DNA from 3 places in the Streptomyces sp. NPDC005955 genome. Region 2 is predicted to be linked to each of the others. Evidence: riboswitches for the same ligand, from Rfam matches in the RefSeq annotation. Region 2 holds a riboswitch; each other region holds the start of a gene.

The links. Region 2 has a riboswitch for cyclic di-AMP ahead of ACFYOU_RS02865 (transglycosylase family protein). Riboswitches for the same ligand answer to the same signal wherever they lie in the genome.
Positions count from the first base shown of each region.
Region 1: linked by a shared signal. The riboswitch ahead of ACFYOU_RS27735 (C40 family peptidase) and the one ahead of ACFYOU_RS02865 (transglycosylase family protein) in region 2 are both predicted to bind cyclic di-AMP.
Region 3: linked by a shared signal. The riboswitch ahead of ACFYOU_RS28830 (peptidoglycan DD-metalloendopeptidase family protein) and the one ahead of ACFYOU_RS02865 (transglycosylase family protein) in region 2 are both predicted to bind cyclic di-AMP.

Region 1 is NZ_JBIAIF010000014.1:116,112-120,132, forward strand. It holds gene ACFYOU_RS27720 (Scr1 family TA system antitoxin-like transcriptional regulator) at 1-631, opposite strand, end outside; gene ACFYOU_RS27725 (ATP-binding protein) at 921-1,379, shown strand; gene ACFYOU_RS27730 (DUF6328 family protein) at 1,412-1,996, opposite strand; gene ACFYOU_RS27735 (C40 family peptidase) at 2,129-2,602, opposite strand; cyclic di-AMP (ydaO/yuaA leader) riboswitch at 2,607-2,804, opposite strand; gene ACFYOU_RS27740 (hypothetical protein) at 3,105-3,407, opposite strand; gene ACFYOU_RS27745 (ATP-dependent Clp protease proteolytic subunit) at 3,414-4,021, opposite strand, start outside.
Region 2 is NZ_JBIAIF010000001.1:666,252-670,272, forward strand. It holds gene ACFYOU_RS02855 (septum formation initiator family protein) at 1-27, opposite strand, end outside; gene eno (phosphopyruvate hydratase) at 166-1,446, opposite strand; gene ACFYOU_RS02865 (transglycosylase family protein) at 1,843-2,595, opposite strand; cyclic di-AMP (ydaO/yuaA leader) riboswitch at 2,600-2,791, opposite strand; gene ACFYOU_RS02870 (transglycosylase family protein) at 2,966-4,021, opposite strand, start outside.
Region 3 is NZ_JBIAIF010000015.1:159,427-163,447, reverse strand. It holds gene ACFYOU_RS28835 (tyrosine-protein phosphatase) at 72-869, opposite strand; cyclic di-AMP (ydaO/yuaA leader) riboswitch at 1,331-1,489, shown strand; gene ACFYOU_RS28830 (peptidoglycan DD-metalloendopeptidase family protein) at 1,494-2,507, shown strand; gene ACFYOU_RS28825 (SGNH/GDSL hydrolase family protein) at 2,743-3,534, shown strand; gene ACFYOU_RS28820 (STM4011 family radical SAM protein) at 3,578-4,021, opposite strand, start outside.

The DNA.
Region 1 (4,021 bases), on a different contig from region 2:
ACGGCACCACGCTCAGCCGCACCAGCCCGCGGCGCGCCGTCGCGAGCAGGTGGTCGAGTTGCCCCGCCATCACGGCGGACCCGCCGACCGGGCGCCGCAGCACCGCCTCGTCCAGGACCGCTTCGAGCCGGGGCGGCGCCGCGCGGCGCAGTACCTCCTGCCGGGCGAGCCGCACGTCCACCAGCCGTTCGAGCTCCCCCTCCGGAAGGCCCACCACCGAGGCCCGGGTCACCGCCCGTGCGTAGCCGGGGGTCTGGAGCAGCCCCGGCACCACCACGGTCTCCAGGGTGCGCACCCGGTTCGCCTGCTCCTCCAGACAGATGAAGTCCCGGTAGGCGGGCGGCAGCAACTGCCGGTAGTCGTGCCACCAGCGGTGGCCGGACGCGCCGTCCGGTTCGGCGAGCGCGAGCAGCAGGTCCCGCAGCGACGCGTCGTCGACCCGGTAGAGGTCGAGGAGGAGCCGCACGTCATCGGCCTTCACGCCGCTGCGCGCGGTCTCGATCCGGCTCACCTTCGACTGGTTCCAGCCCGCTCGCCGCGCGGCCTCCCCGCTGGTGAGGTCCGCATCGAGGCGCAACCGGCGCAGCTCGGAGCCGAGTTTGCGGCGGCGCACGGCGGGGCGGTGCTGCATGGCCGACTCCTTCCGGCCGGGGGTGGCCCACCGCCAGACGGTAGAGGATGCCGCGACGATGGGGGGCGCGAGCGGCGTGCGGAGGTGGCGAAGGGGCGTACTGCCGGACTTGCCGCCCGGCGCGGAAGAGTTCACCGCTTCGAGCGACAGATATATGCACATCCTCGTGGATCGGCCCCCGTGACCGGCGCGCAGATGGCAGGCTGGCCGCAGCACCAGTCCGGGACCGTCCGCGAACCATCCGCCTCACGCCGGAGTCCGGTCCCGGTGGGAAAGGGACGACGTCGCCATGGCAGACCATCAGGAAGCATCCGTAACCCTGCCGAGCGAGCCCGCTTCGGTCCCCGTCGCGCGTGCCTACGTGAGTGACGTCCTCGCGGACTGGGGCCTCCCCGCCGATACGGGGGTGACCGACACGGTCCGACTGATCGTGTCGGAGTTGGCGACCAACGCGATCCAGCACACCCTCGGTCAGTCGCCCACGTTCACCGTCGACGTGGAACTGCTCAGGGACGAGCAACTGCGCGTCGGGGTCACCGACAGCCATCCACGCCACCCCCAGCGCCTCCCGGCGGCCGTCCAGCAGGACAACGGCCGGGGCATGGCCATCATCCGCTCGCTCACCGTCGAACACGGGGGTCGGCTGTCCGTCAGTCCCACCCCCGAGGGCGGCAAGACGGTGTGGATCGCGCTGCCCGTGCAGCGGTGGTGGCGCTCGCCCCGGGCTGACCGTCCCGCCCAGCGCTGAGGTGCGGGGGCGTGCGCAACGACGAGAACCGGTCAGGGCGGGCCGTCACTGCCCGGTCCCGGACTCCCTCCCCGAGCCCCCGGGGTCCCGTCCGGATTCCGTCCGTCGCCCTCCCCCGGGGCCCGTGCGGCCGAGCGGCGGTTCAGACGCCGCAGCACCTGCCAGGGCAGGACGACCCACAGCCCCGCGCACACCGCCAGGGTGCCCGCGGCGGCGAGGACGCCCCCGGCGCGGCCCACGGCCACGTCCACCGCGAGCAGCACCGATCCGGTGAGCGCCAGGGACAACGCCCCCAGTCCGAGTTCGGTGAGCCGGGAGGACACCCACACGATGTCGGGCTTGGCGCCCCGTCGGAACAGGTAGCGGTGGATCGCCGCGGGGGCCGTGAACAGGGCCGCGGCGAGGACCGCCAGGCACAGGGAGACCACGTACGTGCTGCGCTGCACGAGGTCGAGGGACGGGAAGCGGGGCGTGAACGCGAGGGTCAGCAGGAAGGCGAAGAGGATCTGCACACCGGTCTGGGTGACGCGGAGTTCCTGGAGGAGTTCCCCGAAGTTCCGGTTGGCCCGCTGCACCGAGCTCTCCGCGGGGGGACGCTCGGACCGGTCATCAGTCATGTGTCATGGGTAACCGGTCCGGGGCGCTTCAGCGGGGACCGAAAGGGTGGGGAACGCACACGCCCCGTTCCCCACCCCGTCAGACGGTCAGCACACGGGTCCCCGTGCGCCCCGCTCAGTTCGTCGCATCGCTCACCGCACCCGTCCGTACTTGACGCTCTTGGTCCAGATCTTCGTGAGCCGTACCACGTCGCCGGTTTTCGGGGAGTGCCACATCTTGCCGCCGCCGGCGTAGATGCCGACGTGGTAGACGTTGCTGCCCGAGTAGAAGAAGACCAGGTCTCCCTTGCTGCGGTTGCTCGCCTTCACGCGCTTGGTCTTGTTGTACTGGCCCGCAGCCGTACGGGGCAGGCTCTTGCCCGCCTTCTTGTACGAGTACAGCGTGAGTCCGGAGCAGTCGAATCTGCTCGGCCCGGTCGCGCCGTACCGGTAGGGAGCGCCCTTCTTCGAGGCGGCCACCTTGAGTGCCTTGGTCGCGGACGTCGCGGCGGACGCCTCTGAGGCGGCGCCGGGAGCCACTATGCCGCCGCCCACGGCGACGAGCGTCAGAGCCGAGGCCGTTCCGGCCCTGGTCAGCAGCGACGGGACACGATTGAGCGCAGTCATTGCGCAACCCTTCGTCAGCCGCCTGTGAAGGATGACCTGTCGGGTTCGGGCAGGCGAAGATGCCCGGCCGCTCACGCGGCTTCACCCCAAGGGCCCGCCCGGATCTCTCCGGCGGCCCGTCTTGCTCGGGTCCTCCACTCCTGCCGATCCACTCCTGTCGACCTGGCGTCCGGGCGGCGGCAGGACTCGGCGTCCGCCCGGACCGCCCCGCCGCTGTGGCGGGGGCTTGTCGTCGGAAGGGATCTTCACGCATGAACACCCGAAAAACCGAACGTTACCGCTGGTTTGTGAGTCTCCTCACCCCTGACCCGTTCAGGTGGACAGTCCTCCGAGCGGGCGGAGCCGCGGACATCGGACGACGTCTGTACCAGCGGTGAAACGTCGTTTGCTAAGGATCGGGTAGACATATGAAGCAAGTCGGAACCCCATGGATGTCTACCCTTTAATACGCTGATCGGGGGTACCTCGTCCGGGTCGTTTCAGGTGACTTCCGGACGCCGGGTCAGTTGCCGTCCGGTGGCACCCCGACGCGCGCCGCCCGTCGTACGCCGTCCAGGGTGCGCAGCGCACGGGCCAGCGTGTCGGCGTGCACCTGGCTCTCGCCGCGCTGGTGCATCAGCGCCAGCGCGTCCCGCAGCTCCACGGCCTTGCCGACGAGCGCCTGCGCGGCGCGCAAGCCTCGATAGGTGTCGTCGGCGCGCGCGGGGTTGATCCGGCCGAGCAGGTCCACGGCTTCCAGGTACCGGTCGATGAGTTCCCCTTCGGCACGGGTCAGCGCCGGCAGCGGGGGCAGGTCGGGAACCACCGTCGCCTACCGGGTGGCCGGCACCGCAGGGGTGCCCTTGCGGTTCGGCACGATCCGGTCGACCAGTCCGTACTCCAGGGCCCGGGGCGCATCGAGGAACAGGTCGCGCTCGATGTCCGCGGCCACCCGCTCGCGCGGCTGCCCGGTGTGCCGGGTCAGCAGTTCCTCCAGCAGGTCGCGGGTGCGCTGGAGCTCGTCGGCCCGGGCCGCCAGGTCGTCGGCCCGGCCCCGGACGGGTTCGGCCAGCGAGGGCTGATGGAGCATCACCCGCGCCCCGGGCAGGGCGAGTCGCTTGCCCGGCGTGCCCGCCGCCAGGAGGACGGCCGCCGCGGAGGCGGCCTGTCCCAGGCAGATCGTCTCCACGTCGCAGGTGATGAAGCGCATCGTGTCGTAGATCGCGGTCATGGCCGTGAACGAGCCGCCGGGCGAGTTGAGGTACAGCGAGACGTCCCGGTCGGGCGCCGCGTGTTCCAGGTGCATCAGTTGGGCCGTCACGTCGTTCGCCGCGGCGTCGTCGATGGGGGTGCCCAGCATCACGATCCGCTCGTCCAGCAGCTTTCCGTACGGGTCGAGCGTGCGCGGGCCCCAGGAGGTCCGCTCGGTGAACTGGGGCA
Region 2 (4,021 bases):
GAACCGGTCCCGGTCCTTGACGGCCATCTCTCGGCCTCCCCGTCACTCCCGTGATGTGCGTACGTCCCCGCACACGGTACGGGACCGGGTGCGGGGACGTCCCGCAGCCACCGCGGCCGGCCTCCGGGTCGGGGGCCGGACGGGGTGGTCGTGCGTGTCGTGCGATCAGCCCTTGAACCGCGGGAAGGCGCTGCGGCCGGCGTAGACGGCGGCGTCGTCGAGGATCTCCTCGATGCGCAGGAGCTGGTTGTACTTGGCGACGCGCTCGGAGCGGGCCGGGGCGCCGGTCTTGATCTGGCCGCAGTTGGTGGCGACGGCGAGGTCGGCGATGGTGACGTCCTCGGTCTCGCCGGAACGGTGGCTCATCATGCACTTGAAGCCGCTGCGCTGGGCCAGCTCCACGGCGTCCAGGGTCTCGGTCAGCGAACCGATCTGGTTGACCTTGACGAGCAGGGCGTTCGCGGAGTTCTCCTCGATGCCGCGGGCCAGGCGCTCCGGGTTGGTGACGAACAGGTCGTCGCCGACCAGCTGCACCTTGTCGCCGAGGCGCGCGGTGATGCCGTTCCAGCCCGCCCAGTCGTCCTCGAACAGCGGGTCCTCGATGGAGACGAGGGGGTACGCGTCGACGAGCTCGGCGTAGTAGTCCGTCATCTCGGCGGCGGTGCGCTCCTTGCCCTCGAAGAGGTAGACGCCGTCCTTGTAGAACTCGGAGGCGGCGACGTCGAGCGCCAGGGCGACCTGCTGGCCGGGGACGTAACCGGCTTCCTTGATCGCTTCGAGGATCAGGTCCAGGGCCTCGCGGTTGGAGCCGAGGTTCGGGGCGAAGCCGCCCTCGTCGCCGAGGCCGGTGGCGAGGCCCTTCGACTTCAGGACCTTCTTGAGGGTGTGGTAGACCTCGGTGCCCCAGCGCAGGGCCTCGGAGAAGGACTCGGCGCCGATCGGCGCGATCATGAACTCCTGGATGTCCACGTTGGAGTCGGCGTGCGAGCCGCCGTTCAGGATGTTCATCATCGGCACCGGCAGGAGGTGCGCGTTGGGGCCGCCCAGGTAGCGGAACAGCGGCAGGTCGCTGGCCTCGGAGGCGGCGTGCGCCACGGCGAGCGAGACGCCGAGGATGGCGTTGGCGCCGAGCGAGGACTTGTCCGGGGTGGCGTCCAGGTCGAACATGGCCTGGTCGATCAGGCGCTGCTCGGTGGCGTCGTAACCGACGAGCTCCGGGCCGATCTGCTCGATGACCGCGAGGACGGCCTTCTCGACGCCCTTGCCGCCGTAGCGGTTGGCGTCACCGTCACGCAGCTCCAGGGCCTCGAAGGCGCCCGTGGAGGCGCCGGACGGTACGGCGGCACGGCCGGTGCTGCCGTCATCGAGGCCCACCTCGACCTCGACCGTGGGATTGCCTCGGGAGTCCAGGATTTCCCGGGCTACGACGACGTCGATGGACGGCACGAGCATCTCCTTCTGGGATGTGACGCAGTGATGCGGGGCCGGTGGCCCCGCCGCCCCTGAGCCTAACGGCCCCCGGGACTTCGGCCACCCGGCCGCCCGGCTCGTGGACAAACGGAAACCAAATTGTTCCGTCGGCAAACAAATGTGCTCGGGGTCCCACACCTGAGCTCCGACGCGTTCGGGGCGCAACGCGTCCCCGGCCGGCCGGGAACGCACCGCCGCCCCGGTGCACGGGGGCGGCACACCGGGGCGGACTGACCCGAGGGGACGGGTTCCCGGCCGGGCCGGGGCACGGCCCGGGACCGGGGGGTGCGGCTCACGACCGGGGCGGGCCGGAGCCGGGAGTGGTCCCGTGGGGCCCGTGGGGCCCTGCGGTGACCACCGGTTCAGCGGGGGTCAGGAGAGGTGGAGCTGCTGGCCCGGGTAGATGAAGTCGGCGTCGTCGACGATGTCGTCGTTCAGCTCGTACAGCTTCTGCCAGCCGCCCTTGACGCCCTCGGCCTCGGCGATGGCACTGAGCGAGTCGCCGCTGACGACCTTGTACTCGCCGTCGCCCTTCGCGACCTTCTTGCCGGTCGGGGTCTCGACCGTCTTGGTCGGCGCGGCCGGCTTGGCGGGCTGCGCCGGGGCGGCCGGGGCGCGGTCCTCGGCGCGGGAGGCGCGCTGCTCGGTCTGCTGCGGCTGCTGCTGCTTCGGCTGGGCCTGCTGCACCGGGGCGCTCTGCTGCGGCTGCTGGGTCTGCGGCTTGGGCTGCTCGGCGGCGCCGCCACCGTAGGGGGTGCTGGAGAGGCCGACGCCACAGCTCGGCCAGGCACCCTTGCCCTGGCCGGCGAGGACCTTCTCGGCTATCTCGATCTGCTGGGCCTTGGTGGCCAGGTTGGCAGTGGGCGCGTACTTGGTCCCACCGAAGGCGGCCCAGGTGGAGGCGGAGAACTGGACGCCGCCGTAGTAACCGTTGCCGGTGTTGATGGACCAGTTGCCGCCCGACTCGCACTGGGCGACGCGGTCCCACTCGGCGGCGGTGGCGGCGGACGCACTGGTCGCCGTCAGCAGCGGGGCGGCGACGGCCGCTCCGGTGACCCCCGCGAGGGTGACGATACGAGTGGCCTTGCTGGGCTTGCGGTGCTTGCCCTTGCCGGAAAGCAGCATGAAGACATCCCCTCACCGACGCCATACGAGGTGAGCTGTCGGGTTCGGGCCGAGTGAGTGCCCGGCCGCGCGTCCAGCGCGCGGCTCCACCCCTAGCCGTCCGGTCGTCTCCCGGGGAGTCTCATTCGACTCCCCGAACGACCCCGTCCGGCGCTTACCTTGGGTCCCCCGCTCCTGCCCACGGCGCTTCACGCGTCGACTTTTCCCGAACTTCCGTCGGCAGGATTCGGCGTGACGGAGGTCGGTGCCCGCATTGGCGAACGGCCCTGACCGTAGGCATGGGGCGGGCCGAAACTCAAAGCTCAGCCGGGTCGATGAGACCCATGTCTCACTTCCGCCCCACACCTCAAAACGGACATTAACGAGCGAACTACTGCTTCTTTTCGGGCGCTTCGGGCGCCAGGTCAAGGCTCTGGCCAGGGAGGATGAGGTCGGGGTCGGTTCCGACGGTGCCCTTGTTGCTGTCGTAGAGGGTCGACCAACCCCCCTCGACGCCCTGGGAGTCGGCGATCGCCGACAGGTTGTCACCGGACTGCACCGTGTACGACTTGTCCAGTTCGTCACGGGATGCACTGCTGCGCGAAGCGTGCTCCGCCGCACTGTCGCCCTCCCGGGAGGCGGCGGCCTCCTCGGCCGCCGGGGCGCCGCGGTGACGGCCCGAACCCTCCTTCGCCCCGGTCGTCGCCGAGGCGTCCGTGGCCGCGTCGGAGGCGCCGGGCGAGGGGGACGACGAGCCGGGCTCGGCCGACTCGCTGCCGGTGCCCTTGCCGGGCGTCCCGTCTCCCGGGTCGCCGCTCGACGAGGACTCCCCCGGGGACGCCTCGGACGACGGGGAGGAACTCGACGGGTCCGAGGGGTCGGCGGAGTCCGAGGGTCCCGAAGAACCCGTGGCGCCGGGGGAAGTGGCGCCGTCGGAGGGAGCGGCGGAACCGGAGGCGTCCTCCGAAGCGCTCGGCGAGGTCGAGGAACCGGGTTCCGTCGTCTCCGCCGGTCGGGGGGTCTGGGACGCGGGCCGGTCCGCGGTGGAACGGGACCCGTCCGACTTGCCGGCGGCCACCCCGCCCGGGGCGGTGTCGATGACCGCGCTGCCCTTGTTCCCCTTGTCCGACTTGGACGGAACGCCCGGGTCCACGGCCGCCGCCGGGCCGCCCTTGACGAGACCCACGGCTTCGCCGCACCCCGGCCAGGCGGCGGGTCCCTGCGCGGCCAGGATGCGCTCGCCCACGGTGATCTGCTGGGACCGGCTGGCCTGGTCGGGACTGACCGCGTAGGTGAGCCCGCCGTGCTTCTCCCACGCCTCCTGGGTGAGCTGGAGACCGCCGTAGAAGCCGTTGGCGTCGTTCGCGCTCCACGCGCCGCCGCTCTCGCACTCCGCGAGCCGGTCCCAGGTCGCTGCCTCCGCCGCGGTCGCACCGCTCGCACCGAG
Region 3 (4,021 bases), on a different contig from region 2:
ACCCCGGTGGCGGACGCGCCGGGCCCCCGGTGTCCGCGCCCCGCGGTGCACCCGGGGGCCCGGCGCTGACGTCAGTCGAGCAGCCGGGACCGGAGGCGGGCGCGCAGGTCCGGCGTGAGCCCGATGGCCCGGGTCAGGTAGGCGTCCGTGCCGCCCCAACATCGATCGATGCTGTCGAAGGCCGCCGCCAGGTACTCCGAGCGTGCGTCGAACAGCGGGCTCAGCAACTCCATCACCTCCGGCGCGTACCCGTCGACCGCGTCCGCGCTGCGCTGCACCCGGTACCGGCGGTGCGCGGCGTTGGACTTCAGGTAGTCCTCCTCGATCGCGTCCCGTTCGACGCCGAGGGCGAGCAGGGTGACGGCGATGGACAGGCCCGCCCGGTCCTTGCCCGCCGCACAGTGTAGGAGCGCCGGCACGCTGTCCTCCGCGACCGCCCGCAGCACCCGTGCGTGCTCCACGGTCCGCTCCTCGATCAGTACGCGGTACGACGTGACCATCTGCTCGACGGCCCGTCCCCCGGCCAGGAGGTCACGGAGCTGGGCGAGGTCGCCCCGGCGCACCATCCGCCAGAACTCCGCGCCGTCGGCCGGGTCGCTCAGCGGCAGGTTGACGTTGCGCACGCCGGGCAGTTCCACGTCATGGCCGTCGAGCCCGCGGTCGGCGTCGTTGCGGAAGTCGAAGATCGTGTGCAGCCCCAGCCCGGTCAGGTACCGACGGTCCTCGTCGGTCGCGTGGGCGAGGTGGCCGCTGCGGAACAGCACCCCGTGTCGGACCCGCCTGCCGTCCGCGGTCGGCAGACCACCCAGATCACGGAAGTTGCGCACGCCGGTCAGTTCGGGCTCGGTGGACGGGATCTGCTGCGTCACGGGGGCTCCTCCCAGTCCCCCGCCGGCGCCGTCCGTCGGCGGGGCGCTTCAGACGATACGACATCACTTGCTCGGACAATCACCTTGCACGAGGGCTTTCGTCGGTGATCCCCGGTCATGTCATGCACGAGGGAATCCACCGGCGAAAGGATGATTTGCGCCTTTGGTCGGATTGGGCGGCTTTGGCTCAACTGGACAGGAAATAAGGCACCCTAGGGGGATGCGTCGTGACCGGGATCATAGTGGTCACGGTGGGTGGTGATCGCCGGTTCGTCGGCTGCCCGCCCCGGCCCGGGAATTGGCGTCCGCGAACCCCGCCGCCATCGACGCAGGGTGACCGGAACGGACGGCGAGGATCAAGAAATCGCAGGCCGCTGACGGGTGCTCGGTTGTCCGGGCCGTTCCCGCTCGCTTAGCGTCACGCTCACTCCGGGCGGACGCCTAGTCCTGCCGCCGCTCGGTAGCCCATCTCACCACCCGACATCGGCAGGAGCGGGGAACCCACACGCAGTACGCCGCATCCGGGCGACCGGACCGGCTCGGGGTGAAGCCGCGCGAGCGCGGCCGGGCAGCTCCAGCCCGAACCCGACAGCTCACCTCGTAGGCGCCGGAGAGGAACGCACCATGCCCGCGACGGGAAAGCACCGCCGCCCCAAGTCCGCCCGGCTCGCCCGGACGATCGCCATCGCCGGAACCGGTGGCGCGGCAGCGCTCGCGCTGCCGCTGATCGGCGCCACCCAGGCCCAGGCCGCGACCCCGCAGTCCGCCTCCGCGCTCGCCCCCGCGACCTCGGTCGCCGTGGCGGCCCAGACCGCCCCCGAGGCGCCCGCGCAGCAGCGCGCCGGGCTCACGACCTACGCCGTCAAGGTCGGCGACCACCTGTCGAAGATCGCTGACGACCAGGACCTGCGCGGCGGTTGGCAGCGGCTGTACCAGGACAACCGGACCGTCGTCGGATCGAACCCCGATCTGATCACCCCCGGCCTCAAGCTCACCCTCGGCGGCAAGGCCGCCGCCACGGCCACCGCGCCGAAGCCGGCCGCGCCGAAGCCCGCCGCCCCCCAGGCCGCCGCGCCGAAGGCCGCTGAGCCGAAGCCCGCCGCTCCCCGGGCCGCGCAGCCCGAGCAGGCGACCCCCGCGGCCCCCGCCGCCCCGAAGCCCGCCGCTCCGAAGCCCGCCGCCCCGAAGGCCGTGCCCGTCGCGGCCCAGGCGCCGGCCGCCACCGCGAGCGCCGGCGGCTACACGCTGCCGGTCGCGAGCGGTGTGGGCACGCCGTACCGCGCCTCCGGCAGCATGTGGTCCAGCGGCTACCACACCGGCGTCGACTTCAGCGTCCCCTCCGGCACCCCGCTCAAGGCCGTCGGTCCCGGCACCGTCGTCTCCGCCGGTTGGGCGGGCGCCTACGGCAACCAGGTCGTCATCCAGCTCGCCGACGGCAAGTACGCCCAGTACGCCCACCTCTCGCAGCTCGGCGTCTCGGCCGGCCAGTCCGTCTCGGGCGGCCAGCAGATCGGCACCGCGGGCTCCACCGGCAACAGCACCGGACCGCACCTGCACTTCGAGATCCGCACCTCCCCGGCCTACGGCTCCGACATCGACCCGCTGTCCTACCTGCGGTCGAAGGGCGTCGCGATCTGACCCCCCGCGGCCACCGGCCGCACCAGCACCCCGCGGGGCCGTATCGGCGGATACGGCCCCGCGTCGCACGTCGGCAGCAGTGTCGAGTGGGGGCGAGGGGAGTCGAGGGGGCCGGGGAGCTGCTATTCCCGACTCGACGAAATGGGGCGCATGGCCTTTATCACGTGCCGTCAAGCCCCAATGGCGCATTATTACGGTGGCGTAGGTCACGTGGGGAGGTGAAAAATGGGCCGACGTGACAGCAGAGTCGACATTCCTCGCCCTTGACGACATCCGGTCCTACGCAGCCGTCGGCGACAGCTTCACGGAAGGCGTCGGAGACCCCGGCCCCGACGGTACGTTCGTGGGATGGGCCGACCGGCTGGCCGTCCTCCTCGGCGACCGGCTACCCGAACCCACCTTCCGCTACGCCAACCTCGCCGTCCGCGGCAGACTCCTCGATCAGATCGTCGAGGAGCAGATCCCCCGGGCCCGGCAACTCGCGCCCGACCTGGTGACCTTCAGCGCGGGCGGCAACGACATCATCCGGCCGGGCACCGACCCCGACGAGGTGGCCGAGCGGTTCGAACGGGCCGTCGCCGATCTGGCCTCGTCCGTCGGCACGGTCATGGTCACCACCGGCTTCGACACCCGTGGCGTCCCCCTCCTCAAGCACCTGCGCGGCAAGATCGCCACCTACAACGGCCATGTGCGGGCCATCGCCGACCGCTACGACTGCCCCGTCCTCGACCTGTGGTCCCTGAAGAGCGTCCAGGACCGCCGCGCCTGGGACGAGGACCGGCTGCACCTCTCGCCCGAGGGCCACACCCGGGTCGCCCTGCGCGCCGGGCAGGTCCTCCGGGTCGGGGTCCCCGCCGACCCCGACCAGCCCTGGCCCCCGCTGCCGCCCCGCGGCACCCTCGAAGTACGGCGCGACGACATCCACTGGGCCCGCGAGTACCTGGTGCCCTGGATCGGACGGCGCCTGCGCGGCGAGTCGTCCGGTGACCACGTCGCGGCCAAGCGCCCCGACCTGCTGCCGCTCTGAGCGGCGGCCGCCCCGCCCGGTGACGCGGGTCCCGGCTCCCGCGTCACCGGGGGCCGGGACCCGCGGGTATCCGCTCCAGCACCCCGCCGGCGAACACGTCGTACAGGGGCAGCGTCTCCAGGTGGACGTACCCGATGTGGCAGTCGCACCGGGCCAGCGGGCAGGCCCGCGGGGCCAACGCGGCACGGTAGGAACCGTCGTACAGATTGCCCAGCTCCGCCGGGACGAAATGACAGCGCCGGACCGTGCCGTCACCGTCGACCGACACCACCGACGACCCCGTCCGGCAGGGCAGGCCCCCGCTGCGGTGCGGATGACGGCTGTACGGGAACAGCGGGTCCAGCGCCGTCCACCGGTCGGCCTCCTCGTCGGTGTACGTGTGCCCCTCCGCGGCGTTCACCCACAGGTACACCTGCTCCGGCAGCTCATCGCGCAGTCGGCGGGCGTGCGCCAGGTGTTCGGGCAGCCCCACGATCCCCACGCTGAA